Linked DNA regions of Haladaptatus sp. R4. The protein of the gene in region 1 binds, or shares a complex with, the protein of each later gene. Links are inferred from orthologs where the notes say so. Each region holds a gene or a part of one and is shown in the gene's direction. Other genes may lie near its edges.

Region 1 (10,206 bases):
ATCTCCTCGTCCTCCATCGGCTGACTCGGCCGCTCGACTGCTTGCTCCGGGTCCTCTGGCTCGTACAGGTCTTCGTCCGGCGGCGCCGGCGCTTCTTCCGACGCCGGGACTTTGGACAGATTACTACCTGCCGTCGCATCCGATTCTTCGCCCATTCACCCGAGGATAAGCAGCCGTATTATTATAGGCTTTCTTCATCTCGCGAGACGGGAAGATTGATAACTGACACGGGGCTACCATCCCCAAGCAATGTCTACCTCGGGGAACAGTCTCATCGGCGAGGATACGGCGAGAACGGTTGCTTCAGGCCGTGAAACCATTGGCGGCCTATTGAGAACGGCACAGAAGGAACTCCAGAAGGTTTTCATCGTCTTCGTCATCGGGTTTCTCGGCACGTTCTATAGCATGTCGTGGGTGGTCATCCCGTTCCTCCGCCACGTGACGAAATCCGGGATGTCACCCGAGATACGGAGGCACGTCAACATCGTCGCCGTAACGCCATTCGACGTCATCCTTCTTCAGGCAAAAGTTGCGATGTTCGCCGGAATCGCCGTCTCCATCCCCGCTCTCCTCTACCTCGGCCGAAATTCGATCCGGGATCAGGATTGGTATCCCGATGCCTCCATCTCCTACTGGAAAATCATCCCGCTGGTGTTGCTCGGAATCCTGTTGTTCGTCGGCGGGATCGCCTACGGCTACTCCGTCTATCTCCCGATAATGTTCAGCTTCCTGGCGAAAAACGCCGTGAACGCCGGTTTGAATCCAAAGTACGGTATCGTACAGTGGATCGAATTCGTCCTCATCATCTCCCTTTCGTTCGGTCTCGCAGCGGAACTCCCGCTGATCATGAGTTCGCTGAGCTACTCGGGTATCGTGCGCTACGAGACGTTCCGTGACAAGTGGCGGTACGCCGTCCTCATCATCTTCGTCTTCGGTGCCGTGGCCTCGCCGCCCGACCCGTTCACGCAGGTGATGTGGGCGGTTCCGCTCTGTCTCCTCTACGGGTTCAGCCTCTACCTGTCGAAGTTCCTCGTCACCATCAAACGGGGAAGCAACGAGGTGAGTCCGAGGACGGCGATTCGGGACAAGTGGAACTACATCGCCGGAATCACGCTCGTCGCGGCGGCGGCGGCGTACCTGTTCATCACGCAGAACGGCATCGACTTCGTGAACGAACAGCTCCTTTCGGGACTCCCGGCGAAGTACCGTCCAGCGCCGTTCCCGCCGATACAACAAGCCATCGGCGTCCCGCGCGAAACGGCCGTCGTCCTGACCGCCGTCGCGGTCGCGCTCGTCGCGCTGATCCTCGCTACGCTCTACTTCCTGTTTACCTCCCTCGAAGAGAGCGCGGCCATCGGTCAGTCCACTGGTCTCGACCCGTACGAACTCGACGCGGCGGGTATCCGTGCCGCTCCGCCGGAACTGTTCGCCGAGATGGGCGAGGGCGAGTCGGTCGAGTACGCCCGCGCCGCGATGGATTCCGACCAACCCGAGAAGGCACAGGCCATCCTCGACCGCTACGACGCGGCACAGGAAGCGAAGGAGGCCGACGCGGCGGTTCAGACGGGCGAGAGTGATCCCGACGCACCCGAGGGCGAAGCACCACTCGCCGAGGACGTGGCACAACAGAGTACCGAGCAGGAGGGGAACGTCTTCCAGCGCACCACGGCGGGGATGGCGAGCGCGTTCACCGACGACGAGACGACCGAGGACGACATCGGCGGCTACTACTACGACTTCGCGTTCATCGCCCAGAGCCTCATGTCGAAGATGTTCCGCATCGTCATCGTGTTCATGCTCGTGCTCGCGGGCGTCTTCGTCTACCTCTATCAGGGTGGTATCGGAACCATCAACGAGGACTTCACCAGTCGCGTCCCGGCGGCCGTGACGGCCGTCGCCGGTAACGGACAACTGCTCAACGTCGTGACCCTCCATCCGGTCGAGGCGCTCATCTTCGAAGTGAAGATCAGCACGCTGCTCGCCGTCGTGTCCGTGCTCCCGATGGTGCTGTACTACGGATGGCCCGCGATGAAGGAGCGAAACCTCGTCCGCGGGAACCGAAACGTGTTCTTCGCGTGGGGTGGCGCGCTCTTCGCCGGTCTCCTCGTCGGCAGCTACATCGGCTACACCATCGTCGCGCCGGAGATCATCTCGTGGCTGGTCATGGACGCCCACCGCGCGGACATGGTCATTTACTACCGAGTGAAGGCGTTCTTCTGGCTGGTCTTCCTCACCACGGTCGGTATCGGCCTTCTCGCCGACATCCCCGTGACGATGTTCCTGTTCCACTGGGGCGGCATTCTCAACTTCAAGACGATGTTCGAACACTGGCGTCCGGCCATCATCGGCATCTTCGTCATCGCCGCGCTCGTGACCCCGGACAGCCTGTACACGCTGTTCCTCATCGCGATTCCCCTCTCGGTCGCCTACCTCATCGGTCTCGGCGGCCTCTGGGTCGGGACGCTCGGCGGTCGGCGCGCCTGACGGTGCGCTTAAGTATTCTTCACGGAATACCACGGTATGAGCAAGATAAGCGTCGAGATACCCGACGAACTGCTCGCCGACTTGGACGACCACGTCGGCGACGACGGTAAATTCGTGAACAGAAGCGACGCCATTCGTGCGTCGATCCGGAAAATGCTGGATATTTTGGACGAGATAGACGAACGTCACGGACGACTCGAAGATGACTGAGAGAGTGCAACCGGGGTCCGCGCTCGCAACCGGTCAACTCGTCCTCACCGGGTTGTTCGTGACGGCGCTGGTGACGGCACAGCTCACGGCGGCGAAAGTGCTCCAGTTCACGATTCCGCTCTCGCTTCCGGTCACGGGCGACGCGCTCGTTCTGCCGGGGGCGGCGCTGGCCTACGCGCTGACGTTCTTCGCGTCGGATTGCTACGCCGAAGTGTACGGGCGGAAGGCGGCCCAGCGACTCGTCAACGTCGCTTTCGTGATGATATTCGTCATGCTCGTGCTCGTCTGGTCCACCATCGAGGCACCCGCCGCACAGTCCAGCGTGGACCCCACGAAGTTCCAGACCGTCCTCAGCGCGAGCACGAACATCGTGATTGGAAGCCTCTGTGCGTACGTCGTCAGCCAGAACTGGGACGTCATCGTCTTCCACGAAATCCGCGAACTCACCGACGGCGACCACCTCTGGGCGCGCAACATCGGTTCGACGGCGACCAGTCAGGCCATCGATACGGTCATCTTCGTCGGAATCGCGTTCTACGCGCTCCCCCGATTCGCCGGTATCGGTCCGGAAATACCGACGAGCGTCGTCCTGTCGCTCATCGTCGGCCAGTACGTCTTCAAGCTGTTCGTCGCACTCCTCGACACGCCCTTCGTCTACGCCGTCGTGGGCTATCTGCGTTCACAGACGAACGCCGGTCGAGTGCCGAGTTCGGCGGACTGAAAATCAGACGGAAGTGATTCGGTGATGGACGACGAGAACCGTTAGTCCAGTCGCTGGGCGAAGCCGAACTTCGGCTTCACGTCCTCGACGCGGATTTCGACGGTTTCCCCTTCCTCGGTGTTCGGCACGAACAGCGTGTACTCCTCGACTTTCGCCACGCCGTCGCCTTCGCTTCCCACGCCTTCGATGGTCACTTCGAGTCTGTCGCCCGCTCTGACGGGTGCAGTGAGGCGCTTGCGGGCGACGAGGTAGACCTCGGAGGACTCGTCACGCGAGGCGTCGGGACTCATCGTTCGGACGTACTCGAATTCGGGTTCCATGTCGTCGCGCAGGTCGTCCAAGTCCGGTCCCTGAAACACTTTGACGACGAAGTCGCCGCCCGAATCGAGCAGTTCGAGTGCCGTTTCGAACGCCTGTCGGGCGAGGTACACCGAGCGAGCGTGGTCGAGGCTGTACTCGCCGGTCATGTTCGGTGCCATGTCGGAGAGGACGACGTCGGCCGAACCGGCGACGTCGATGACTTCCTGTTGGGTTTCCTCCTCGGTCATGTCGCCGCGGATGGTCTCGACGCCGTCGATGGATTTGATTCGCTGGAGGTCGACACCGATCACGGTTCCGTCGTCGCCGACTTCCTCGGCGGCGACCTGCAACCACCCACCGGGGGCCGCCCCGAGGTCGACGACCGTCTCGCCCTCGTGGAGGAGATGTGCGGATTCGTCCAACTGCTTCAGTTTGTAGGCCGCCCGCGAGCGGTAGCCTTGCTGCTTGGATTTGTTGTAGTAGTGATCTTTACGGGCCATTTGTTAGGAATGAGTTGTCTACGAGGATGTTTACGCCCTTCGTTGTCCGTCGCTCTCCGTGGCGTCCCACCGTTCAAAAATCGTAACTGGCCGACGAGGAACGCCCCGTCAGCGGTATTCACACTCGTCCTGATGACGAACGAGGTCGGATTTGTTCTTCCCGCCGACGAAGACCTTCTTCTTGCAGTAGTTGCACACTCCCCATCGAGGGTCGTCTTCGTCGAGCGTGTATTCTTCTGGCCGCCACTCCTGCGACATATTTCTTCAGAGTACCTTCTAGCGTAAAAAGTTTATCAAAAATCTGTATATTATCTCTTGTAATAATGGGGTAGCGGTGGTATGATTGTCCTCCGTTCGATGGCGTGGTGCGCCCTCAATATGCACATGCCGCGCGCGCGAACGGATGACTTTTATGCCACCCTTTCATACCCCCTATCAACATGTTCAAGGCTATCGTGAGCGCAGATACGCTCCGGACGACAATCGATTCCGTGGGCGTTCTTGTGGATGAATGTAAAATCCACTTGGAGGAGGATGGCCTCACTATCAAAGCAGTCGACCCGGCCAACGTCGGCATGGTTGACCTCCAACTCGACGCCGAAGCGTTCGAGTCCTACGAGTCGAACGGCGGTATTCTCGGCGTCAATCTCGACCGCCTCGAAAGCGTCGCAGGCATGGCTAGCTCCGACCAACTCATCGAGATGGAGTTGGACGAGGAGACGCGAAAACTCCACATCAAGATCGACGGCTTGGAGTACACCCTCGCGCTCATCGACCCCGATTCCATCCGCCAGGAACCCGACATCCCGGACCTCGATCTCTCCGCTACCATCGTCGTCGAAGGGTCCGATATCGACCGTGCGGTCAAAGCGGCCGACATGGTGTCCGACCACATCGCCCTCGGCGTGGACGAGGACGACGAGTTGTTCTACGTCGAAGCGGAAGGTGACACCGACGACGTCGATCTGAAACTCGACCGCGACGACCTCATCGACCTCACGACCGGACCCGCCCACTCCCTGTTCAGTCTCGACTATCTCAAGGACATGAACAAGGCCATCCCGAACGACGGCGAAGTGAGCATCGACCTCGGCGAGGAGTTCCCCGTCAAACTTCACTTCGAAATCGCGGAAGGCATGGGTCAAGTGACGTACATGCTCGCACCGCGCATCCAGAGCGACTGAAAACAGCCTCGACGACTCTCGTACCTCTCGTTCTACAGATTCCGGTCGATAACGGCCTTCGTCGCTTCCGCCTTCTCCTTCCAGCCATAGCCGACCTCGTAGACGTGACGCTTGTTCTCGACCAGTTCTTCGGGCGTGGACTCCTCGAATCCGCCGCGTCCCCACGTTCCGCTCTTGTGCAGCCACTCGACCACGTTTTCACGCGTCTCGGGCCACGACAGGCCGACCATCTCGTACCACGCGACCATGGCGAAGACGGCGTTGTCGTGACACCCCGGTACGCTCCCCTTCTCGTAAATCGTCCGCATCGGCTCGAAACTCGGTTCGGAGACGGTTTCGCGGAACTCGTCGCCGGTGAGCAATCGGAGCGCACCGTCGCTCTCCACGACGCGCTTTTCGTGTCGAAGTCGGTCGAGTGCGGCAGCGTGGGTCGCATCCCACCGTCCGTGAACCGTTTCGCGGAGTTCTTCCTCGGGGAGGGAGTCGGCCGATAGGATCGAGACGATGTCCGTGTACGCCTTTTCGATGTTCGTCCACGGCTCCCCGTCGAATCGGCAGTCGGGGCCGTGGAGGTTCGTCGTGGTCCGACAGTCGGGACAGGGATAGTCGAAACGTGGCACGCAATTCCGTTCTCACGCGTCGGTAATAGGTGATTGGATTCGGCCGAATCGAGGAAATGCGGCATTTCCGTCCCCTTTGTTCGAGAAATCTCTCGTTACTGGCGACCGTCGCGTTTATCCGCCACCGCTCGAAACGGCGAACAATGAATTCGCTCCATGCCCGATACCCGTTCCTCGCGTCCGCCCGCGAGGCGGTTCGGGACGCAAACCTGGACCCTGCGGCGGTTATCGCGGGCGAGGGAGAGCGCCACCCCGCCGTCGAGCGTGGCGTGGAGCGCGTGCGCCGAGCACTGCTCGATGGAACCGTGCGCGCCCCTGACGACGGACGACGGTGGGCGACATCGACGGAGGTGCTTTCCTATCCCATCGCCCGACTGTTAGTGTCGCTCCTCAACGCACCGGGTGCGGTGGAAAAGTACGCCAGCGCCGAGGCGACGACGGCCTACGAACGGTTCACCGCCGATTTCGAGACGCCCGACGACGGCCTGAAGAGCACGGGCGGAACGTCGCTCACGCTCCAACAGTTGCTCGCGGATTTCGACCTCTCGGAGGACGTTCGTCGCGCGCGGCGACGACTTCGGCGTCGACGTCGTCACCTACATCTCGCTCGCGGGTGACTACGGCGACGATTGGCGACTCGTCACGCGCCAACTTTCGGACGGCGTCGTCACCGTCTCGCAGGCCGAACTGCACGAACTGCTCCGGACGGCGGTGGAGGTGCGAATCGCCGAGGATCTACCGCTTTCGGTCCCCTCGGAAATCGCGGCCGCACTCGACGAGGAACTGTCGGAATTGGAGTCGTCGTTCACCGACGCGGACTTTTCACACGATATCGACACGCTCGCCCCGGAACTGTTCCCGCCGTGCATGACGGCGCTGCTCTCGCGGATGCGGGACGCGGAAACGCTTCCCGCCCACTCCGAGTTCACGCTCGTCTCGTTTCTCGCCAGCATCGGACTCGACGCGGACGAGATACTGTCGCTCTGTGAGGTTCGAGAATCGGGTCGAGGAGATCGGCTACGCGCTCGAATCGAGCGCGTCCGCGACGAGCGAACGACGCAGTTCGCGCCGCCGAGTTGCGCGACGTTACAGGCGTACGACGACTGCGTGAACCAGGATCAGCGCTGTGAAACGGTGACGCATCCGCTCGTCTACTACGAGGATGCGCTGGATGAAAACGGGACCGTGACCGACTGGCGCGACCGTTAGTGCTGATTCGCCAACCAGAATCCGACGCCAGTCATGACGAGAATGAAGAGTGCGATGACGCCGACGATTTCGAGCGCTCCCGCTCCAGTGATACCGCCGGTATCGTACTGAGATCCGACGATATACATCGCTACGATAAAGAATCCAACCGACACGACGGAGACGACGATGTCGCGGAGCGTATCGCCCTCGAGTTCCATGCTCTGGATTTCCCGGGGTTACATCAAAAGTTCTCCGCTTCGCGGTCGGCGCTCGTCCGTCGTCGTGAGCCACAGATTTTCCTTCATTTTTGACGGCTCAGAAATACGAATCGAGGATTCAACGAGCCATTTCCGTCGAGTTCGCCGCCGAAACGGTCTCAGCTTGCGTTGACAGGTGAAAGCCTTAGGGTCGTTCGGCACGTACCCTAATACGTCGAAACCACCGCTGAGGAGTCGCAACGTGCTGATTTTCGTCGCCGGGTTTCACGGAGGAAGCACCCATGATAGACACAGCCGCTTCCAGAAAAGTATCGCTGGCTCCGCTGGCGGAGACGGAGGAGACGAATCCACGCTCACAACGTGCCAGAGCGGAGCGAATGTCCGTCACGCCGCTCGGTGGCGGACTGTACGAAGTCGAAAGCCAGAGCGACAACACGTACTTCGTGGACCTGATCGGGGGTCGCTGTACCTGCCCCGACCACATGATGCGGGGCGTCCGGTGCAAGCACATCCGGCGGGTCGCCATCGAAATCAACGAGGGGCGCGTACCCCCGCCGGGAAAGGAGGCCGTCGAGTGTACACGATGTGACTCGACCGTCTTCGTGGACGAGAAGACGGCCGCCGCCGGGCCGCACTTCTGTGACCACTGTCGGCTCGAACCCGGCGAACCCGTCGTGGACCGCGCGAGCGCGACCTGCTGGTCGTCGTTCGGATGACCGACTACAGGGCCGACCAGGTCGAGGTACCGGGCCGCGACTGCACCGTCGCCGAGTATCCCACGAACGAGGGCTACCCGGCGGACGACCCGGTGGTCGAAGTGCTCTACCCGATTCCGTCGGGGCTTCGACCCGAACAGGTTGAGTCGCGTCACCTTCGGCGCTACTCGTTCCCGCGCTCGCGGCTCAAGCGGCCGGGACGCCCGAACGAGCAGTCCGAGTTGACCGACTTCCCGGACGCCGAGTAGTCGGATCGATTTTTCAGTATTTTCGAGCTTGACCGCGGAGCGACCGTTATTCCAAAATTTCCGTCGCCTCTTCCACCGAGAGAACGCCTTGATCGACCGCGTGCAGGATGTCCGAGACGCTGTGTTTCGATTCCTCGTCCTCGTCGTCGCTTTGGAGGTCGTCCATCGAGTCCCCGTCCTCCAGCGCTTTCTCCTTTTTCACCCGGTAGTTCCCGCCTTTCGTCTGGTGCACGTCGGCGGGGTGGAAGAAGTACCAATCCTCGCGGTCGAAGCGCACGCCGATCTTCGGTTTCGCGCCGAAGTTCTGCGAGAAGTAGACCAGCGCCTCGACTTCCTCCCCCGTGAGATAGATCGGGTCGCCGGAACTCGATTTCGCCTCGATGGCGTAGAAGACGTTCCCGTTCCCGGCCAGCACGTCCGGCAGTTCGCGCTGGGTCGCACCCCCGCTCGCGGGAGCGCGCATGACCGCAAATCCGACCTCGTCCAACCTGTTGACGAGTTCGCGCTCCCGTCTGTCGCCTTTCCGATTCGCCATATGGTCGATGGTCGGCGGTCGCGGGCAATAAAACGGCCGATAGCGCGGCGAAAGTGGAAGCGAGGACGTGATGATTCTTGTTTTTGGTCGAGCAGGTCCATGGAAAGTCCCTAACCGTTCGCTACGATGAGACGTTTCTGATTCATATGCGATTTCAATAACTGTGATGAAGACTTCGAAAGCCCCCGCCCGCTCGCGGTTGCTGTGCAGGATATTTTGGCCTCTCAACACCGCTCGGCCAAAATAGTGGCCCACACAGCAACCAAGTAAACGCGACCGAGCGGCCCCTTTCAGTCCACCCACACATCGCAACCGCCACCGCACCACGTCCTCCCCAACCGATTTCTCCTTCGTCGTTTCACTCCTCAGTCGTCATCCCTCGCGCGGGCGCACTGCCGTGCGCCTTCGCGCGCCGTGCATCTGGTCCGTAGCACTCAGTCCATCCAGCCGGGCGGCGCGCGAGAAACGCGTGCGAGGGATGAGCGGAACGACTGTAGGGAGTGGAGTTCCCGTGAGTTTGCGAACGGGAGCAGGGGAGAGCAAAGCTCTCCCGAAGCGAATCGGTTGGGGAGGCGTGTGGTGCGGTGCGGTTGCGGTATTCGTGCGGCTCGGTCATTGCAATCACAACTGAATCAGATTCGTCTGTTCGTAGCGGGCGGATGGTGGTTTTCGAGGTTGTCCTTTCGGTAACTGTAATCGCAGAATGACAGAACTCAGCAACTCGTCGTAATCGGACGCGAAACCCCACAAAAATCCCCTTTCTATTCCTGTTTACGTCCCATGCTGCCAGCTTCCCATGTACTCCGTCTGCTCGTCGGAGAGGGAATCGAACTCCACGCCGTCGGCGTCGAGTTTGATCTCGGCGATTTCCTTGTCGAGTTCGTCGGGCACGTCGTGGACGCCAGCGTCGTATTTCTCGCCGTTTTCGACCATCTCTCGCACACAGGCCGACTGCACGCCGAAGCTCTGGTCCATGACTTCGACGGGGTGACCCAGCGCGATGGGTGCGGCGAGGTTGACGAGGCGGCCCTCCGCGATGACGTTGAGTCGGCGGCCGTCCGCCATCTCGTACTCGTGGACGCCGTCGCGGGCGTCTCGCTCGGCGACGGCGAGGTCCGAGAGGTCGTTGAGGTTGACTTCCACGTCGAAGTGACCCGCGTTGGCGAGCAGGACGCCGTCCTTCATGACCTCGAAGTGCTCTTCGGTGATGACGTCGCGGTTGCCCGTCGTCGTGATGAACACGTCGCCGACCTCGGCGGCCTCGGCCATCGGCATCACG
Region 2 (10,109 bases), 430 kb from region 1 along the record:
AGGAGTTCCGGACCGAGTCGAACCCGTTCGTCGGACTCGTTGGCCAGCAGTTCCGCCTCCTCGTCCGTGAAGTCGCCGTGATCAGAGAGCACGAACAGCGGGTTCTCCGGCGGTTCGAGGTCGACGACGGGCGTCCCCTCTTCGTGGAGTTCGACGACGGTGGAATTCCGACTCGCCTCGGAGAGGATGGTTTCGAAGTCGCGCTTCGAGATGAACACGCCGGGCGTGCTCTCGGCTTCCATGTGGCCGATGGCTTCCCCCTTCGCCTCCAGCGCTTTGCGAACGAGCGCCGCCGTGCTTCGCTCGTCGGGGTTGAGTCGGCGGAGTTCGCTCCCCTCGAAGCGAATCGTCAGCTCGTCCTGGAGGACGAGGAAGCATCGAACGTCGCTTCGAAAGTCGTGCGAGAGGAAAAACGCGCTGTTGACACACCGACAGAGGGCGTCGAGTCGCCCTGCGGCGCCCGCCAAGTCGTCCAGCGAGAAGTCGGGCGTCGTCGGGGCGTCGTGACCGAGAACGATGAACTGTCGCATACGGATAGTCGTCTCGGGGGGTGTAAGTCGCTTCTGAACGCGGGCGCGATCAGTCGCCCTCGCCGAAGTGTTCGTAGGCCCAGCCCGCAGTCGAGGTGAGCCGCTTCATATAGGCGATGAAAAACAGGAGAATCACTTCGGTCCACGTCAGCGTCGCCACCTCTGTCACGCTCTTGTAGAATCGAATCGGATGTGGGGGGAGATAGTTTCGCGGGTTGAGAACGCTCGGCTTCTTGACGCGGCTCGGATGGTAGCGTTGCATCTGTGCTCGGCCACGACCCAGTCGGAAGTGCTTTTTCAGGAGGGACGTGAGAGACGAGCGAGCGGGGTGATACATCGTGATCGCGGGCTGGTAGTGCTGACCGAACCCGGCGTCGTACACCCGGTTGCCGAACTCCTGGTCCTCGCCGGAGAACAGACGCTCGTCGAAGTTGCCGACTTCGTCGAACACTTCACGTCGGGTAAATAGACAGCCCGTCCCCGAGAACTGCTGTTCCTCGATGTACTTCTGGATGGGGAAGCCGAAAATCTGGTTGTACTTCGCGGTGAGGGTGTCCTTTCCGTCTTCGACGTAGATTTCGACGTTACAACCCATGTAGTCCCAATCGTTGGATTCCATGGACGCGATGGCGTGTTCGAGCCACGTTTCCTCGACGGTCATGTCGGCGTCGATGAACGCGAGGATCGATCCCTCGGACTCGGCGACGCCCGTGTTACGGGCCGCGGCGGGACCCTGCACCTCGTCTTCGACGAGCAACTGTACGAGATCGGGATACTGCTCTTCGTAACTCCTGATGACATCCTGCGTGTCGTCCGTGGAGCCGTTATCCACAGCCAACACTTCGTACGCCGCTTTTGGATACGTCTGGTCGATGACGGCATCGAGCGTCATGCGAATGCCCCTCGGGTCGTTGTAGACCGGAATGATAACAGAGATAAACGGCGGCTCGGAAGGCATATCGTCACACTGCGTTAGCATGCATATAGCCCCTTCGGTTCCCCATATGCACAACGTACAATACTGCCAACACGACGTTGCATTCCAAACGCGCATCGAATAAATCTTTCGCGGGAGGGGTTCCCATGGGACAACCTTGTCAAACTCCTCACACTAATTGGAGGGGGGATAGCGGGGGGAAGACGGCGGTGGCGCTCGAAGTCGTGGACGCGATGTCCCGGGGACTGCGCGTCGTAATCGAACGACTACCGGCTACCGAATCCAGTTCCGATAACAGACAGTTAATTCCACTCCGAAACGAAACTCATTCTTCATTATTTCGGTTAATAACCATATAGTAAGGAGACATGTTTCGGTATCTGATGGTACGTCAGTCGAGTGATTCGAGATTGACGTTCACAGATCCGAAGGAAACCATGACAGTAGCTAACAACGGAAGTGAGCGATGAAACGAAATCGGGCACGAGTCGGATTAGTACTCGCCCTCCTCGTCGTCGTCTCGTCGATATCGTTCGTCGCGGCGACGGCACCGCAGTCACAGACGTCTGCGGACGACGGTTGGGCGTCCGACCGCGCCGATTCGGGACGAACCGGTGCGACGAACGATACGGGTCCGGCCCCGTACGCGACCGAGGACTGGAGCACACAGTTCGGTGCGCGTGCCGACTCGGGGGCGGCCGTCGTGAACGGAACGGCGTACGTATCGATAACGACCAACGCCGAACTGCCGCCGAGGGATACGTCGTCGCGTACGACGCGGAGACCGGCGACCAACGCTGGAAGAGCACGACGGTCGGTGCGGCGACCGGCGCGCCCGCCGTCGACAACGGGACCGTGTACGTCCAAACGCGCGGCACGCACGCCGATGATTACGACCACAACGGCGGTCTGTACGCCCTCGACGCCGCGACCGGCGAAGTCCAGTGGCGCGTCAACAACTCCGCCCAAGCGAGTCCGATAGTCGCCGACGGCGTCGTCTACGTCGCAAACACGGCCTACGACGCGGAGACGGGCGACGAGCTTTGGTCCGCGTACGGCCAGCGAATAATCGGCGTCGTGAACGGGACCGCGTACGCACAGAACGGCACGACTGTGTCGGCGATGGACGCGTCGAGCGGAGCGCCGAAGTGGAACGTGTCGAATCCCCATGCGACCGAGGGCTTCGACAGCGCCGTGACGAGCGACCGCATCTTCCTCACCGCCGAAACCGACGGTGACACACAACCCGTTTACGCGCTCTCGACCGACGACGGAAGCGTCGTCTGGACCCACTCGGTGGCACGCGCCGATAGCACCGAGAGGGACGAGATATCCGAACCGGCGGTCAGAAACGATACCGTGTACGTCAGCACCCGTGGAGACGGTCACGGGACTGTGTACGCCCTCGACGCCGCAACTGGCGACGAGCAGTGGACGTACGACACGGCGGCGGACCATCTGTCGGCACCGACGGCCACCAACGACTCGGTGTACGTCGGCGGACGCCATTTCACCAGACACAGCGACAGACCGGCGTCGCCCGCCATCTACTCCCTCGATGCGAGCACCGGCCAGGAACAGTGGAACTACTCGGTTAGCGAGTCGAGCCCCCTCGTCCCGTACGCACCTGTCGTTGCCGACGGGAAACTCTACGTGACCGTTCACGAGTGGCTCGGCGTGCTATCGGAGGAGAGCGAACTGCACGTCCTCGAATCGAGCGACCACAGGCCGTCGCTCGACCATCAAGTCGCCGGAGACGAGATGGACGCCCCGAACGTCATCATCGAGACGTCGCCGAAGAACGCGGCAAACCGGACGTTCCACGGGAACCGCACCGTGACGCTCCACGCGAACGCATCGACGGCCGATAGCGACGAAATCATCAGCTACGAGTGGGACCTCGACGGCGACGGAGCGTACGAGACCACCGGCCAGAACGTCACGGTCCACACGGACTTCTGCGATCAGCGGACCATCAGGGTCCGGGTCACCGACGACGACGGCCTCACGGATACCGACTCGATAACGCTCACTCGCGACTGATTTTCCCTTCTTCTTTCGACGCAATCGGAAACCGGTTTACCGCGTGACTCCCACGGATGAGACATGGACGTACTTTCGGCGGCGCGGCGGGTCATCGCGGAGGATCCGGTGTGTGATGCCTGTCTCGGTCGCCAGTTCGCCGACCGAAGTTTCGGGCTGACGAACACCGAACGTGGCCACTCCCTCCGGGTTGCGGTCGCACTGGAGGACGACGAGGATTTCGAGGAACCCGACGAGGAGTGTTGGGTCTGTGAAGGACTCATCGACGAGTTCGATGCGTACGCGGAACAGGTCGCGGAGGCCCTCGCTGACGTCGAATTCGAGACGTATCAGGTCGGAACGCGGGCACCACCGCTCGTGGAGGAAAACGAAATCCTGCTCCGCGAATTGGCCGAGTTGCCCGAGGATACCGGTGAACTGTTCAAGTCCGAATTCAACCGCGAGGTCGGCAAGCGCGTCGGACGACTCACCGACACCGAAGTCGATTTCGACCGCCCGGACGTGCTGGCGCTCCTGAACCTCGAACGCGGCGACGTGGACGTGCAGGTGAACCCCGCCTTCGTCTTCGGCCGCTATCGAAAGCTGGAACGGGACATCCCCCAGACGAAATGGCCCTGCCGCGAGTGCGGCGGGTCGGGCAAGCAACTAGCCGAGGGCGGCGGCGAGGAATCCTGTGACTACTGCGGCGGCAGCGGTTTCCTCTACGACGAGAGCGTCGAGCAACTGACGACGCCGCCCGTGCTGGAGGCGATGGACGGCGAGGAGGCCATCTTCCACGGCGCGGGCCGCGAGGACGTGGACGCCTTGATGCTCGGGACGGGACGCCCGTTCGCCATCGAAGTCAAGAAACCGCGACGGCGGCGACCCGACACCGACGAACTCGAAGCGGAGATCAACGAGTTCGCGGACGGAAAGGCCGAAGTCGATACGCTCACCCTCGCCACGCACGACATGGTCGAGCGCGTGAAGGGATTGGATGCGAGCAAGACCTACCGCGCACAGGTGGAGTTCGACGAGGCCGTCACGGAGGAGGACCTCGCGGCCGCCATCGAGGAACTGGACGGCGCGACGGTCGATCAGTTCACCCCGAACCGGGTGGACCACCGCCGGGCCAACCTCACGCGCGTCCGCGAAGTCTACAGTATCGAGGGACACATGGACGACGAGCGTCACGGCGAAGTCGAAATCCACGGCGAGGGCGGCCTCTACATCAAGGAACTCGTCAGCGGCGACGAAGGGCGAACAGAGCCGAGTCTGGCTGGACTACTGGGCGTCGACGCGGAAGTCACGGCACTGGACGTCGTCGCCGTCGAGGGCGAGGACGAGATATTCGGCCACGACGACTACTTGAAGGAGTAATCCACGAGGAGGGAGTATCCGACCCATCGAATCCGACTGACGGTCCTCATTTTGACTCTGTTGCGATTCTAGTTGCTGAGGGGCAGTCGTTGAATCCCCCGCCCGCTACACAAAGAGGTGTTTGATGGCTTAGCGACTGCAGTTACTGGGAAAACTACCTCGAAAGCCCCCGCCCGCTCGTGGTCGTTGCACGGGATATTTTGGCCTCTCCGCGCTGGAAGAGCGAAGCTCTTCCAAGCCCTCGTTCGCTTCGTTCACGAGGACACCGCACGGCCAAAATACTGGCCCGTGCAAGCGACCACGGTAAACGCGAGCGACGACCCCTTTCAGTCCCACCCCGACGGCACCGCCACCACGCCACACGCCTCCCCAACCGACTCCTCGCTCACGCTCGTCATCCCTCGCACGACAAATTCCGGAACAGCGCAACCGACCGCTGGTCGCGCTGTTCGTCAGCGCGCGCCATCCGCTGGACGAGCTGGGCGCTACTGGCCAACCGCATGGCGCGCGAGGTCTTCGTGAGCACCGCGAAGAATGGCTCGTCGGAGCGTGTCTCCGACGGTGGACGAGCGACCATAGGGAGCGAGGAGGCTGGGGAGGCTCGCGGTGCAGTAGCGGTGCGGTATTCATGCGGCTCGGTAACTGTGGTCTGAGAATAAGTGGTAGTCTCTCGAAGCGAACAGGTGAAGACTTTCGGAGCCTGGCACTCAACAATCGCAACTCATCTTCTTAGTAACCACACCAAAAACGATTGTAAAAATCACATCCCTTCCGTCGGTGAATCAGAAACGACCATGGTGTCCCACTCCCATCGTCCGGTCGTGTTCGGTGTAGACGAAGCGGGGCGCGGGCCGGTGTTGGGGTCGATGTTCGCCGCTGCGGTCGCGGTTGACGACCCCGCGGCCCTCCCCGACGGTATGGACGACTCGAAGAACCTCCCGCCGGAGCGCCGGGAGGCGCTCGCGGCGGCGATTCGCGCGGACGAATCCATCTCGGTCGGCGTCGCCGAGATCACGACGGAGCGGATCGACGACCCCGAGACAGACATGAACACGCTGACCGTCGCGGCGCACGTCGAGGCGATTTCGCGGGTCGCCGCCGACGGAAACGGAAACTGCGCGCGCGGAATCGTGGACGCCTGTGACACCAGCGAAGCGCGGTTCGCCCGGCGGGTTACGGCGGGTGTCGAGGAGCGGGGAGGTATCGAGGGTACGGTCGAAATCGAGGCGGAGCACGGGGCGGACGAAACCCACGCCATCGTCGGTGCGGCGAGCATCGTCGCCAAGGTCGAGCGAGACGCGCACGTCGCGCGACTCGCCGAGAAACACGGCGGGGTCGGCAGCGGCTATCCGAGCGACCCCAACACCCGAGAATTCCTGCGCGAGTACGTCGAAGCCAACGGCGAACTACCAGGCTGTGCCCGAACCTCGTGGCGGACGAGCAAGGACGTGCTGGCCGCCCGGGAACAGTCGGGACTCGATCAGTTCTGATTTTCGACGGTCATTTGCCGACCAGCGCCGACACGGCACGTTTGAGCGGCGCGGATTTCGAGGGCGCGTACTCGCCGACGAGGTTCGTCAGGTCTCGCCGGAACGGTCCCGGATCGTCCCAGGAGAAGTAATCGAAGTTCGGGTCAGTGGCCAGTGAGAACAGGACGCGAGCGACGGCGCTGGGAACCGACGGGCGTTCGACGTGGTCGTAATCGTCGCGCAGCAGGCTGACGAGGTAGACGAGTTCGCCCCGAAGGATGTGGCTCCCCGTGCCGACCGTGTAGCCGTAATCCGGTTTTCGAACCCCGTTCGCGAGTTGATAGTAGCGATACGGGAAGTCCACGCCCGCGTGGACCCCGAGTTGTAGCGATCCCCAGAAGCGCGGGTTCACTTCGAGTAGCTTGAACCCGCCGTCGCGCGGGTCGTGACGGAACTCGACCATCGCGGGGCCGTGCCAGTCGAGCGCCGACAGGAGCCGAACGCCCTGTTCGTGAAGCGTGGGGATCGACACGGCCCGCCGAAAGACGCTCGCGCCGCCGGAGTAGGTGTAACTCCGGATTCGTTGGTGCTGGAAGGTGACGACCGGTTCGCCGTGGTCGAAGAGGGCGAAAAAGCCGTACTCCGTCCCGTCGGGGATGCACTCCTGGACGATTGGGACGTGGCCCATCTCGGCGATCAGGCGGTCCTCGTCGGGGGTATCGAGTTCGTCCGGATCGCCGGAGACGAACCGCACGCCCGGATACTGCGTTCGGTTGTCGCGGACGAGCACGGTGTACCGGGATTTCACGACCGTGTCGTCGCGCCAGTCGTCCCACTCCGTGAGGAGTTTCGTCTCCGGAATCGGAATCCCGACCTCCTCTGCCCGCTGAAACAACTGATTCCTGTCGCGGGCGGACTCCATCGTCTCGAAGTCGGGCCACGGCGTGCCGACGTGCTCCGCGAATCGCTCCCGATATTTCGAGAGGACGTAGCTCTCGGGTTCCCGGAGCGGAACGATGGTCTCCACGTCGGGCCGTTCCGCGAGCGACAGCAGTCCGTCCCGATACCCCTCGATGCCGTCGATCGGTGCGGGAAGGGACGCGCGTTCGTCGACGTACTTCGACGCGAACGCGGGAGATTCGGGGGATTCGGAGGCCGCGATGACGGGGATTCCCTTCCGGCCGAGCGAACGGATGCACGCGAGGCTACTTCCCGCCGCGATGGCCGGGACGACGACGCTCATGCGCTCCGGTCCTCCGCCCGCGTTTCCTCCCCCGCGACGTTCCCGTTCACCACGTCGTTCTCACTCACCTCGCTTTCACCGTCTTCGACGGTCGCCAGAAACGCATCCACCGCTCCCGTGACTTCGCCGTACACCCGCCGAAACGTGGCTCTGTCGGCGTCGTACGGGTCCTCGATTTCGAACTCCGGGGAGGCGTCGAACGACCGCGCGAAGTAGGCCTTCCCGAGCGCGTCGGGGTAGTCGCGTTTCAGATACCAGTAGTTCCACGCGTCCATGAGCAGGACGAGGTCGCTCTCGCGCAACATGGTCTCGTCCACGCACTGCGAACGGTGATCGGACAAATCGACGCCGAGTTCTCCTGCGGCGGCGACCGCCGCGTCGGGACTCGACCGGCCTTCCTTTTCGATGAATCCGGCCGAGCGAACGGTCGAGCAATCGAACGCCGACGTCTGCAGTCGCTCACGAAGATATCGCTCGGCGAGCGGACTGCGACAGATGTTTCCGAGGCAGAGAAACAGAACCGCCGGTTCTGGCGGGAGCGACCGCACCGCACGTGCCGTGTCCCGTGGCTGGGCGTCCGGCCGCAGGCGCAACCGCTCCATCTCCACGGCGACCCGTCGTCTGCCGTGCTGGAGGTATTCCAACATCGTCCCCGATTCCACGCTGTGGTGGTTATAAGGGACGCATCGTTTCGGGAGTAGACGGTACCTACGGTGGCCACAGGAGATGATTACATTGGGTGACGGAATACGGCCACTCGTTTTCGAAAAAAGGCTTCGTCAGCGGTAACCGAGTTCGTTAGCAGAAGGACTCACAACCCTCGTGCGTGCAACAGCCGCTCGGCGTCGTAACACAGTTTCCGTATTTGTACCCGGTTATCGAGCAACCGAGGGTCTGACAGCATCTGACTTCGGTCTGATAACATCCACACATGCTGTTTTCCGTACAACCACAGTCATCTGACGGGTTGTGGTTACAGCCGCCGTACCAGCTCGTATCGCAGTTTCGCTGAACAGTCACCCCGTCGTCGTTCGTCGTGATAACCGTGGCTGACTCTTCGTCGGCGTCGGGTTCGACCAGCGCAAAACTGCGGTCGAGTTGTGGTTCCACCATGATACGGAGCCTGCTATCCGCGAGTCGCTTGATTATCTGCACTTGCGTCGTCAGCGTCCCTTTGTGGTCGTACGCGAGAACGATGACGCCGTCGTCCACCTTACTGCTGTCTTGATGGGGGAGGATTTCCTCGATACCGAGCGAGTTCACGTCGGCATCCGCCAGCAGTCCACGGGTCGAAAGCGCACGTAGCAGTTCTCCTCCCGTCTCTTCGACCGCTTTGCGGGCGACTTCGGGCGACTCGTGCTTCTTTGCAAGCTCGTGAAGCCGCTCCTCGGCCGATTGCGGCTCGGCTGCGGAAGTGACCCTCGAAACCAAGGGAAGTGCAGCGAGCGATGCGGCGATACCACCGGAGGAACGGAGGAATCCCCGTCGTTTCGTCTTCGTCTCCGACGCCGTTTTTGTGACGTCTCGTAGCACGTCGCTCCGTTTGACGTCCTCGTTCGTATCTCGATCAGACATTGCAACTTCAGATGGATAGTCTACACAGATAAATTCTATTTCTAGATTGATTAATTTTATATAAATTTATATCAATGTATTTGTTTATATCACAGATATTATCTTCACACAGCCGAGAGCCGGTCGAGATCGACTACTACAGCACGACCAAAATTCGAAGAAAACGGTGAGAAGTTAGACAGCTTATCGGTCCGTCAGCAGGTAGCGCAGGATGTCACCGTACGCCGGTCGCGTCACCAGCACGCCGATGAGGACGCCGAGGATGGTGATGAGGGCGAACCCTTGCAGGTCACCGAGCGAGAGGACTGCCAGCGGACTCATTGCGATGATGGTCGTCGCGGCGGCGGCCCCGATGACCCAGAACGCCTTGCGGAAGCGCGATTGGAAGACGCGCGAGGAACTGACCTTTCCTTCGCTCATCACCTCGTCGGCGATGATGATGAGGTCGTCCACCCCGGTCCCGATGACCGCGATGAATCCCGCGATGTGCGAGAGGTCGAGCGGCAAACTGATCGCCGCAGCGAAGCCGAGCAGGATGAACACCTCGGAGAGGGCGGTCAGGATCATCGGCAGGGCGACCTCCTTCTTCCCGTAGCGGATGAAGACGACGCCGCTGACGGCCAGCACCGCCGCGATACCCGCGAGGAGCGAGTAGAGTTTGAACTGGCTCGCCAGACTCGGCGCGAGGTAGGTCGTCGAACCCGCCTGCGTGTCGAGTGAGGCCGGGAGCGCACCGGCCTGCAGGTTGATCTGGATCTTCCGCGCCTCGGAGGCGTTGTGACCGGTCGTAATCGTAAACGTCGGATTCTTCTGGAAATCGCCGTTGTTGATGGAGCTTGCGAGACCACCCATACTCACGCCCGACACTATTTTCCCGTCGGTTTCCGTGTAGAGACAGTATCCCGCCTGGTCCGGGGACTGCCCGGGATAGTTACAGGAGAATGTTCCCTTCG
Region 3 (10,286 bases), on another replicon or contig:
TCGCGCCACGTGTACTGCGGACCCGAGACCATCTCCGTCGCCTCGTCGCCGCCGTCGGCCGTCGCTTCGAGCCACCCCTTCGGCGGGTCGCGGAGCACGACCGCTCCGACGATGATTCCGATACCGATGAGCAGTCCCATGTTCCAGAGGACGCCCGGGTAACTCGACGCCGTCGCGTTAGTGCGCACGTACGGAACCACGAGCGCACTTCCCGCGGCGAACGCCATCGTCCCCAGCCCGGTCGTCAGGCCGCGCCGGTCGGGGAACCATTTCAGCGCCGTGTTCACCGCGACGGTGTAGACGATACCGACCCCGATGGCCCCGAGCGAGTAGAAGAGATACAGTTGCCAGACGCTCGTCGCACGCGACAGGGCGAGATAGCCACCCCCGGCGAGGATTCCCGCGAGGAGCGTCAGCGCCCGTGGGCCGTGTCTGTCACGCCACCAACCGACGGGGAACTGTGACCCCGCCTGAAAGATGACGAAGAGGGTGAACACCGCGCCGAGCGCCGCCGGGTCGATGGCGAGGCGATTCGCGATCGGCGAGCGGAGGGACGACCACACGTACTGATACGGACTGACCAACCCCATCATCACGACAGCAGCGGCGACCTGCCACCATCTGGAGAACCCGAGCACGTCCTTGGCACGGGCAGAATAATCGACATCGGTAGTACTCATGGCGCAACCGACCAACCGGATAACAATCAGAGTTGGGTTTGGGGAAACCCGCGTACGTTTATGAGGGAATACGAACTATTATCCTCCATGAAGGGGAGAAAATCGTATCTCGTCGCGCTCGCACTCGTCGCCGTTTCGTTCGCCCTGGGCGTGTACTACTATCCCCGCATGCCGGACCAAATCGCGTCCCACTGGAACGCGAGCGGGAACGCCGACGGCACGATGCCAAAGCTGTGGGGACTGTTCCTGATCCCGACGATGACCGCGGGACTGCTCGTGCTCTTCGCCGCGATTCCGCGGATCGACCCGCTCCGGGAGAACATCGCGGAGTTCCGGCGGTATTACGATCTGTTCATCGTCCTGTTCGTCGCGTTCATGCTGTACATGCAGGCGCTGATCGTCCTCTGGAACCTCGGCTACCGGTTCGACTTCACCATGGTGCTGTCGCCAGCCATCGGCGTGCTGTATTATTTCATCGGCGCGCTGATGAGCCGCGTCGAGCGGAACTGGTTCATCGGCGTTCGGACGCCGTGGACGCTCTCGGACGACAGGGTGTGGAAACGAACTCACGCGCGTGCGGGGCCGCTGTTCAAACTCGCGGGGATCATCGCCATCCTCGGCGCGTTCGTCCCCCGATATGCGATTTACCTCGTGGTGGGCCCGGTCCTCCTCGCCGCGGCCTATCTCATGCTGTACTCGTACGTCGAGTACCGGCGTGTCGCCGCGTAAAAACGCTATTTTCGCCGTTTCCGATCACCCGCCGTGCGCGATGACCTCGTCCGGACGGATTTTGAGCAGGACTCGCGCCGTCCGAATCTCCGGCTGATACTCCTCCCCCGTGTAGCGCTGAGATAGTTCGTCGATGTGCTCGCGGGCACCCTCCTCGGTCATCTCGTCGACTTCACCGAGGACGGACAGCGCCCGATAGCGGTTGTCCGGGTCGGTCATTCCCATCCCGACCTTCGGATTCTCCCGCACGTTTCGTTCCTTGCGCCGACCGCGTTCGGTGTTGACGAGCACCCTGTCCTCGTCGGCGTCGTAATCGACCCACACCGGGGTGACGTGCGGCAGTCCCTCCGGCGTGAGCGTGGCGAAGTACGCGAAGACGGGCTTCTCGAACAGTTCGTGGAACTCGGATGGAATGGACGACATCAGGAACGGACGACAACCGGGAATCACTTTACGCTACGGGCCACGGCGTTCGGCGACGGAAAAGTGACCGCGTTAGCGAATCGCGAACGTAACCCCAGCCAGGATTCGCCAGACGGTCAAAAACAGGATGCCGAAGCCAAGCATCACGAGGACGAAACTGACCGGTGACTCGCCGTGGAAGAACGACGTCGCACGGAGCGCGGCACCGATGAGCGCGGCGGTAATCCACGTTCCGTCCGCGAACAGCACCGAGGTTCGAATCGAGCGGCGGGCGCGGGAACTGTACAGGCCGACCATGAACGCGGATATCAACCACCCGATGAGGAACGGTGCGACGGTGTTAGCGAAGTAAAGTGGTTCTTGGAAAATCGGATCGTGATGGCGAAGGCTCCCGACTGCCAAGAGCACCAACAGAACCACGATATCGCCGATGAAGAGTCCGGCCGTCGTTCCCGAGCGGTCGAATCGCCGAGTTACGAACGCACTGCTCATACGGTTCGTTGCACGGCCGGGGTTATGTCGTTCCCGATGTGCGTTTGATACCCGCGACGGTGTAATCGAAGCCACGGCCCCGAACTCGCGGGACGAGGTCCGCCGCGTGTAGAAGACGAGCCAGTTCGTCCGGCGTGAAAAACGACGACCGCATTCCCAGCAGATGTTCGCCACGGACGAGCAACTGGCCCCGAACTGTCGCCGGATTGAACTCGCGGATGATCACCACGCCGCCGGGCCGCAACACGCGCTCGACTTCCGAAAGAGTCGCCTTCGCGTCGCCGATGTGATGGAGCGCGTCCGAGATGACGACGGCATCGACGGATTCGGCGTCGAGCGGCAGTCGGGTCGCGTCCCCGCGCACGCAATCGAGTCCGCGTGCGTGTGCCTGTGCGAGCATCCCCGAGGAGGCATCGACGACGAAGCGCTCGTCCACGTCGAACGCGCGCACGGCACGGCCTGTTCCGCCCGCCACGTCCGCGATTCGCTCGACCCGTCGTTCGGCCTGTTGGAGGCCTTCGCGCAGAATGTCGTAATCCGAATCGGGCGAGAAGTAGTCGTACAACTGTGCGATGCGGTCGAAGTGACCGATATCGCCGTTCGTGGGGGACATATCGGATGAACGCGACCCATCGCATAAAATTCGACGGCGGGAACGGGCGACCCGATGGAGGGATGTGGGTCGCGCCGAAACGGATGGGCATGGAGTACGCGGTACTGGGATGGCCGGACGAGGGGCCGAAACTGCGACTCGATTACGAACGGTTCAGCTACGCGGGCAAGTTCGTGATGTCGAACACGGGGAAGGCCGTCGCCCGCATCTCACGGGATGCGGTGGGGCTTCCGGTGAACTACGGCGACGACCGTCTCGTGGCCGCCATCGCGTTCAACGAGGACCGCACCGATGACGGGACGATGTGGCTCCGGTACGTGACGGTGCACGCCGACCGCCGCGGCGAGGGAATCGGTTCCGAACTCGCGCGATTCACGACGAGACGGATTCACGAGCGTGATTATCAGCGTGTTAAAATCGCGGTAAACAATCCCTACGCGTACCACGCGCTCTATCGAGCGGGGTTCGGGTTCACCGGCGAGGAGACGGGACTGGCGGAACTGGTCTTGGAACACCCGAATCCCGAAACGGAGCGCTATCAGGACGGATTGGACGTGTATCGTGCCCGTGACCTCTCCACGAACGAGGAGGAGTTTCTGGCCGCGAAGGAGGGTCGTCGGCCACCGCAATCGGACGACTCTCGGCCGGTTGAACGCTCGGAAGATCGATGATTTCACGGAGAGGATCTCTTCGTTTAGTACACCGTTCATTCAGCCGTTAATGACCTATTAACGAAGGTTTAGTATCGCTTCGTGTATGGCAGTGAGAGACGATAGAAGAAGAGTGCTCGGACTCATCGGGTCGGGCCTGACGGTCGGAATCGCCGGTTGCTCGGCGTTTTCGAAGAACGAGTCCTCGGAGAATTCGAGCGGACGGAACGGCGCACAGACGACGGAGACCATTCAATTCCCGACGACGAGCACGACGGACACCGAAGACGGAACGGAGACGGAGACAGAGACGGAGACGACGTCGGAGGTCGAACCCGTGGACCCGGAGGACCTTGAACCCGCACCGAAAGCCTATCGGTCGGTGTCACGCCCGGAAAAGGCGGATGAGCACAAGTATGCGACGATGGGGTCGGAGGACGCATCGGTGACGGCACGGTTCTACGGCGCGTGGAAGTGTCCCTACACGCGTCACTTCGTCCTCGACATCCTGCCGACGCTCATCGAGGAGTACGTCAAACCCGGCGACGTGGCGATCGAGTTCCGCGCCGTCGCCTACGAGGACGGCGAAGGGTTCCACGGCCCCGACTCACCCCGTGCGGCGCGGGCCGGGTTGGTCGTCTGGAATCAGGAACCCGACCAGTTCTGGACGTACTTCGGCACCGTGTTCAAAAACCAGAACAGTGCGCCGGGGTGGGCGACGACGGAGACGCTTCTCAACCTGGCCGAGAAGGCAGACGTGAGCGACCGCTCGGATATCGCCTCGCTCATCGAGTCGGGTAAGTACCAGTCCCAGATCGAGAAGACGATGGACCAAGTACACGATATCCCGATCACGCGCGTCCCCCGCATCGTCGTCGGCGACACCGTAACCGCGCCGACTGTGTCACCGAAGAAGACGAAGGCACAACTCGACGCGGCGCTCGGGAAAGGGTCGGGATCGAAAACGACGACCACGACGGACGATTCCAAAACGACCACCACGAAGGATGACGGTTCGGGGACGACCACCACGAAGGGAGATTCCGGGACCACCACGAAGGGAGATTCCGGAACCACCACGTCCGGGACGACGAGCACCACCAAGACGTCCGGCGATTCGACCACGAGCACCACGGGAACGAAAACCACGACGAACTCGACCAGCACGACGACCGGCACGAAATCCGGGAACTGATCGGCGTTCGTCGTGAACCCGATGTTCCACTCTTCTCTCACCGCTCTCTTTGTCACACTGGTCGAACACAGACTCACGAGCGAGTGCTACACCGAAGAGAAGTACGGGGAGTCATCGGTTTTCGAAACAGCCGGTTCCCTCGTTGCTCGAAAAAATGGATAGCGAACTGTCCGAGTCTATCCAAATTTGTACTCTCGCACACGCGTTCTTCATCACGTCCGTGAGGTTCGCCTCCGCACTGTCATTCCTTATCTTCGCACGAATCACGACTTCTCCGGGATCACTAGGAAAGTCGACAGTAATCTCCTTCCCACCGAGAACGTTGCCCTCCTTCGCTGTGACCTCGTGTCTCTCTGAATAAACGCTTTTGCCATCGTAGAGCACATCGACTGCGACTGTTTGCGGGTTTTCGCTATCGTTCTCGATGGACAATTTCGTCAGGACGACGCCGCTATCCCGAGATTTCGAACCGAGGGATCCAACACACCCAGCGAGTGCGAGTAGAGAACCGGCGGTCATGGTGAGGACGGCTCTTCGTTTCATACGCTTCGTTTCAAATCGGGTTCTAATACACTTTTCTCCGACAGATAGCTCGATGTCGTCCCGGACGGGAGCTTTCAAGCCGTTCCCGCCCTTAGCGTCGCCAAATGGGTAATTCCGCACTGCGGCAACTCGCATCCCTGGAGGAGGTCAGCTTCGACGACATCGAAGGCTCGGTCGTCGCCATCGACGCCCACAACTGGCTCTATCGCTATCTCACGACGACGGTCAAGTGGACCAGCGACGAGGTGTACACCACCGAGGACGGCACCGAGGTTGCCAATCTCGTTGGGGTCGTCCAAGGCCTCCCGAAGTTCTTCGAACACGACCTGGTTCCCGTCTTCGTCTTCGACGGCCACGTCACGGACCTGAAGAGCGACGAGATCGAGAACCGACGCGAACAGCGCGAGAAACTGGAGGACCAACTGGAGGACGCACGCGAGGAGGGCGACGCCATCGAAGTCGCCCGACTCGAAGCCCACACCCAGCGGCTCACGCCCGTCATTCAGGAAACGACGCGGGAACTGCTCGAACTGCTCGACGTGCCCGTCATCGAGGCCCCCGCCGAAGGGGAAGCACAGGCGGCGCACATGGCGCGAACGGGAGCGGTCGATTACGCCGGAACGGAGGACTACGACGCGCTCCTCCTCGGCGCGCCGCTCACGCTCCGCCAACTGACGAGCAAGGGCGACCCGGAGTTGATGGACTTCGAGGCGACGCTCGAAGAACACGACATCACGTGGGAACAGTTGGTCGATATCGCCATCCTCTGTGGCACCGACTTCAACGAGGGCGTCTCCGGTGTCGGCCCGAAAACGGCACTCAAGGGCGTCAAGGAACACGGCGACCTCTTCGGCGTCCTCGAAGGGCGCGACGCGTACATCGAAAACGTGGACATCATCCGCGGGATGTTTCTGGACCCTGACGTGACCGACGAGTACGAGTTCGACGCGTCGATGGACCCCGACATCGCGGCGGCCCGCGAGTACGTCGTCGACGAGTGGAAGGTCCACGAGGACGAGGTGGCACGGGGGTTCGAGCGCATCGAGGAGAGCATCACCCAGACCGGTCTCGACCAGTGGACGTAGCTCTGCTTTCGAAGGATTCTTGCCCCCCTCGTTCGACCTCCCGCCAATGGACGTGGAGCAGCAACGTACGCTAGCCGTCTGGTTGATTTTCGTGGTTCCCTTCGTCTTCCTCTTCGGCTTTCTCCTGTTGTACGACAGCCTCACGCTGGAAATCATCGCCATCTACTGGTTCCCGGCCATCATTCTCACCATGATCGGCGTTATCGACCCGCCGTGGACCCTCGTCTCGGATGCGGAATGAGTCCGGAGTTGGAACTGATTTTGGCGAAAACCGAGCGCGTCCGTTCGTGGCGAGACGGGAAAACGAACCTCGAAACCACACCGAACTCGTCCAACCAGTCTTCGCCGTCGTAATCGACAGTATTTTTCCGCGAGGGCAAGTACGAACTGTTCGTGAATATACGGGGGACGGTCACCGAGCCGGGAGAGGTGCGGACCGTGAGTACGCAGTACGGGGAGCGCGACCTCGTGGAAGTCGTCGTACAACCGGACGACGACGTGCCGGAGACGGTGACGCTGTGGGGGAAGTGGACGGAGACGGCGGAGTATCTCGAAGCGGGGATGGAACTGCTGGTGACGGACGTCGAGGAGTCCGAATACCAAGGCGAGACGAGCTACGCGACGAGCAAGGAGTCCTACGTCGTGGTCGAACCGGCGTTCCTCGTGAACGTGACGGACGTTCGCTCGTGGGTGCAGTGCCCCCGGATGTACTACCTGAACAAACTGTCGGGGATTCCGCTGAACTACCCCGTCGTCAAAGGAACCATCGTCCACGAGGTGTTCGGCGACCTGCTCCGCGGTCGGGAACTGGACGAATCCATCGAAGAGCGCGTCGAGGAGGTCGGCCTGCAACTCGGCCTGCTCGGACGCGAGGCGGACGAGGTGGCGGGTGAGGTACGCCAGAACGCCAGCGCCATCGAGGGCTGGTTGGAACAGGGCGTCCTCGACGACACGGACGACTGGCGAAGCGAGTACACGCTCATCAGCGAACGCTTCGGCATCAAGGGTCGGTGTGACGCGCTCCGTCGCGGGATGCCGGTCGAACTGAAGACGGGCAAGAACACGAACCGCGACCCGCGCTTTCAGGACAAGATTCAGGCGGCCTGCTACGCCCTCCTCCTGCAAGAACGCGACGTTCCGGCCGACACGGGGACCCTGCTGTACACGAAGAACTCGGCGCTGGACCGCGCCGAGGAGTCGGGCGACCTCTCGCCCGCGAAGGAGTTCGCCATCGCCAAGGGACTGCTGGAATTCGTCGTCCGAACTCGCAACGAGATAGCCGCGGCGGAGTTCGACATGAGCGTTCCGACGGGGTACGAGGCGAACGCAAAATGCGAGTACTGCTTCGAGAAGGACACTTGCATGGTCGTTTCGGGGCGTCTGGATCAGGAGTCGAAGGCGGGCCAGATAGGCCGCCCCATCTCCGAGGACGAGCGCGAGTACTTCCGGGAGAAGTACGAGCAGATAGAGAAGGAGCGGCGGGCGACCCACCGCGAGTACGCCAAACTCTGGGAACAGACGGCCGAGGAGCGGGCGGACGACGACCGCGCGCTCATCGGCTTGGAACCCGCGGGGCAAACACAGATCGAAGGCGAGCGCTGGGAACTCCGCGCCCGACGAACCGACGATGCCGTCTCGAAGATTCGGGAAGGCGACGTCGTCCTCGCCAGCAACGGCCACCCGGTCAGCGGGCACGCGGAACTGGCGCGGGTCGTGGAGTTGGGCGACGAAATCGTCGTCACGACGGACGAACCCGTCGAACTTCGCAGACTGGACGTGTACCCCTCGGAGTTCTCGTCCGACGCGATGTTGACCGCGCTGCACGACGCCCTGCTGAAGGGCGACGAGCGGCGGAAGGACGTGCTGTTCGGTCGGGAAGAACCGGAGTTCGAGGACGGGATGCAACCCTTCATCGAGAACAACGACGCCCAGAACGAGGCGGTCAACCTCGCGGTGAACGCGAAGGACTGCGCGCTCATCCACGGCCCGCCCGGAACGGGGAAGACCTACACCATCGCGCGGACCATTCGGGCGCTGGTGGAGGACGGCAACCGTGTCCTGCTGTCGGCGTTCACGAACCGCGCCGTGGACAACGCGCTCGAAGCGCTCCGGGAGCAAGGGTTCGGAGAAATCGTTCGCGTCGGCACGGAGACCGGCGTCCGCGCGGACATGCAGGACGTTCGTCTGGAGCGGAGCGGCGACCCCGGCGCGCGCGTCGCCGAACTCAAGGGGGCGAGCGTCGTCGCCGCCACGACGTCGACCTGCGGTTCGCGGATCATGCGCGAGGAGGCGTTCGACGTGGCGCTCGTGGACGAGGCCTCGCAGTTGACCGAACCCGCGACACACGCGGCCATCAACCTCGCCGAACGATTCGTCCTCGTCGGCGACCATCATCAACTGCCGCCCGTGGTGAGAGCTGAAACCGAGCTTTCCAAATCGCTGTTCCAGCGACTGGTCGAACGGTACCCCGAGGCGTCCGTCATGCTCGACCGACAGTACCGGATGGCACAGCGGATTCAGGCGTTCTCCTCGCGGGAGTTCTACGACGGCGCGCTCCGTCCGGCCAGCGGCGAGGTTGCGGCCCAACGGATCGAGAACCTCCCGACGGTCGATCCGGACGCCCTTTCACCGAAACTCCGGACGGGGGTCAGCTTCTTCGACCCCGGCGGGAAGACGGCGGGCAACACGAACCCCGTCGAGGCCGAGCGCGTGACCGAACTCGTCTCGGAGTTCGTGGAGGCGGGCGTCGCCCGCGAGGACATCGGCGTCATCGCGCCGTTCCGGGCGCAGGTCGCCGAGATTTCTCGAAGGGTTCCGGATTCGGTCGCGGTCGATACGGTGGATCGGTTCCAGGGGTCGAGCAAGGAGGTCATCATCGTTTCGTTCGTCGCCACGGGCGACTTGGACAGTCCCATCTTCGACGACTATCGCCGGGTGAACGTCGCGCTGACCCGGGCCAAGAAATCCCTCGTCCTCGTCGGTGACGAGCGCGCCCTGCGCTCGTCGCCCTTGTACGACCGAATGGTCGAGTGGGCGACCTGAGGACTTTCCTCCCCGGCGTTCGTACCGCGACTCATGGACGACTCGCTTCCGGACTACTCCCTGCCCGACTGCGACGTGACCGTTCTTTCTCCGCCGGGAGGTACCGCGATATCCCCTCGGACCGCCGCCGATCGAGCGGTCACGGACCCGCACGGCCCGAATCTCCACGACCTCGTGTCCCCTGACGAGACGGTCGCGGTCGTCGTGACGGACGTGACGCGGGCCACGCCGGACGACGTGCTGTTGGACGTGTTGCTCGCGGAACTGGCGGAGGCGGACGTGCGTCGCGGAAACGTCTCGGTCGTTTTGGGGCTCGGTCTCCACCGCCCGATGACCGACGAGGAAATCGAGGACGCGCTCGGCGAGCACGCGGACCTCGCCGAGAATCACGACGCGGAGGCGGTGATGGAGGTCGGAACGGTCGAGGCACCTGATGGGGTAGCGGTCTCCATCGAACTCAACCCGACCGTCGCGGACGCGGACCGCGTCCTTGCGACCGGGATGGTCGAACCGCACCAGTACGCTGGCTTTTCCGGCGGGGCGAAAACCGTGGCCATCGGCGCGGGTGGCGAGTCGCTCATCCGGTACACGCACGGGCCGGACATGCTCTCCCGGGACGGCGTCAGACTCGGCCGGGTCGAGGACAACCCGTTCCGAGAACTGCTGAACGACGCGGGCGACGTGATCGGAATCGACTTCTGTCTGAACGTCACGCACGGGCCACAGGGGATTCTCGGGGCCAGTGCCGGATACCACCGCGACGTGGTCGCCGACCTCGCCGAAGTCGCAAATGAGGCGCTGTCGGTTCCGGTCGAAGGGGGCTACGACGCGGTC

The links.
Region 2: the proteins of A4G99_RS05570 (region 1) and rnhB are in contact, whole or in part, in a crystal structure (PDB 3P83), measured with the Archaeoglobus fulgidus proteins. The link is inferred for Haladaptatus sp. R4 from one-to-one orthologs. Residues at the interface, in WP_010877842.1 of Archaeoglobus fulgidus: Val39, Ala42, Asn43, Val44, Ala45, Met46, Leu125, Asp168, Ser194, Asn218, Tyr219, Pro220, Ile237, Leu238, Ala239, Pro240, Arg241, Ile242, Glu243, Ser244; in WP_010878125.1 of Archaeoglobus fulgidus: Ala74, Ile178, Ala179, Ile183, Arg190, Ser195, Asn196, Leu197, Arg198, Gln199, Lys200, Thr201, Leu202, Asp203, Phe205.
Region 3: the proteins of A4G99_RS05570 (region 1) and fen are in contact, whole or in part, in a crystal structure (PDB 1RXZ), measured with the Archaeoglobus fulgidus proteins. The link is inferred for Haladaptatus sp. R4 from one-to-one orthologs. Residues at the interface, in WP_010877842.1 of Archaeoglobus fulgidus: Asn43, Val44, Ala45, Met46, Pro120, Arg121, Pro123, Leu125, Gln151, Met192, Ser194, Asn218, Tyr219, Pro220, Ile237, Leu238, Ala239, Pro240, Arg241, Ile242, Glu243, Ser244; in WP_010877775.1 of Archaeoglobus fulgidus: Lys326, Ser327, Thr328, Gln329, Ala330, Thr331, Leu332, Glu333, Arg334, Trp335, Phe336.

The regions. Positions count from the first base shown.
Region 1 is NZ_LWHG01000011.1:376,099-386,304, forward strand. The notes cover bases 3,693-6,527. They hold A4G99_RS05570 (DNA polymerase sliding clamp), read left to right. Parts: upstream 3,693-4,655; coding sequence 4,656-5,399; downstream 5,400-6,527. Other genes in these bases: A4G99_RS05565 (23S rRNA (uridine(2552)-2'-O)-methyltransferase), read right to left, coding at 3,693-4,215; A4G99_RS25735 (hypothetical protein), read right to left, coding at 4,324-4,473; A4G99_RS05575 (hypothetical protein), read right to left, coding at 5,432-6,019; A4G99_RS26985 (hypothetical protein), read left to right, coding at 6,163-6,527. Also shown: A4G99_RS05545 (twin-arginine translocase subunit TatC), read right to left, coding at 1-155; A4G99_RS05550 (twin-arginine translocase subunit TatC), read left to right, coding at 250-2,484; A4G99_RS05555 (ribbon-helix-helix domain-containing protein), read left to right, coding at 2,521-2,694; A4G99_RS05560 (queuosine precursor transporter), read left to right, coding at 2,687-3,415; more of A4G99_RS05565, read right to left, coding at 3,457-3,692; more of A4G99_RS26985, read left to right, coding at 6,528-6,636; A4G99_RS26990 (hypothetical protein), read left to right, coding at 6,620-7,228; A4G99_RS05585 (transporter), read right to left, coding at 7,225-7,428; Holliday junction resolvase Hjc, read right to left, coding at 8,439-8,927; A4G99_RS05600 (adenosylhomocysteinase), read right to left, coding at 9,699-10,206.
Region 2 is NZ_LWHG01000011.1:812,147-822,255, reverse strand. The notes cover bases 4,787-7,524. They hold rnhB (ribonuclease HII), read left to right. Parts: upstream 4,787-5,690; coding sequence 5,691-6,359; downstream 6,360-7,524. Other genes in these bases: A4G99_RS07800 (ATP-grasp domain-containing protein), read right to left, coding at 6,370-7,524; A4G99_RS28640 (hypothetical protein), read right to left, coding at 5,264-5,395; A4G99_RS07810 (tRNA pseudouridine(54/55) synthase Pus10), read left to right, coding at 4,787-4,869. In the rest of the region: tRNA (pseudouridine(54)-N(1))-methyltransferase TrmY, read right to left, coding at 1-530; A4G99_RS07820 (glycosyltransferase family 2 protein), read right to left, coding at 580-1,488; A4G99_RS07815 (PQQ-binding-like beta-propeller repeat protein), read left to right, coding at 1,927-3,510; more of A4G99_RS07810, read left to right, coding at 3,574-4,786; more of A4G99_RS07800, read right to left, coding at 7,525-7,581; A4G99_RS07795 (protein tyrosine phosphatase), read right to left, coding at 7,578-8,228; A4G99_RS07790 (hypothetical protein), read right to left, coding at 8,380-9,156; A4G99_RS07785 (preprotein translocase subunit SecD), read right to left, coding at 9,340-10,109. UniProt on the Methanocaldococcus jannaschii protein: Endonuclease that specifically degrades the RNA of RNA-DNA hybrids.
Region 3 is NZ_LWHG01000021.1:138,112-148,397, forward strand. The notes cover bases 4,505-7,419. They hold fen (flap endonuclease-1), read left to right. Parts: upstream 4,505-5,429; coding sequence 5,430-6,410; downstream 6,411-7,419. Other genes in these bases: A4G99_RS10240 (thioredoxin domain-containing protein), read left to right, coding at 4,505-4,782; A4G99_RS10245 (hypothetical protein), read right to left, coding at 4,894-5,325; A4G99_RS10255 (hypothetical protein), read left to right, coding at 6,457-6,651; A4G99_RS10260 (AAA domain-containing protein), read left to right, coding at 6,804-7,419. Outside these bases: A4G99_RS10210 (OFA family MFS transporter), read right to left, coding at 1-680; A4G99_RS10215 (SdpI family protein), read left to right, coding at 768-1,409; A4G99_RS10220 (TIGR03618 family F420-dependent PPOX class oxidoreductase), read right to left, coding at 1,434-1,832; A4G99_RS10225 (DUF3054 domain-containing protein), read right to left, coding at 1,905-2,324; A4G99_RS10230 (class I SAM-dependent methyltransferase), read right to left, coding at 2,347-2,937; A4G99_RS10235 (GNAT family N-acetyltransferase), read left to right, coding at 3,027-3,608; more of A4G99_RS10240, read left to right, coding at 3,694-4,504; more of A4G99_RS10260, read left to right, coding at 7,420-9,452; A4G99_RS10265 (lactate racemase domain-containing protein), read left to right, coding at 9,486-10,286. UniProt on the Methanocaldococcus jannaschii protein: Structure-specific nuclease with 5'-flap endonuclease and 5'-3' exonuclease activities involved in DNA replication and repair.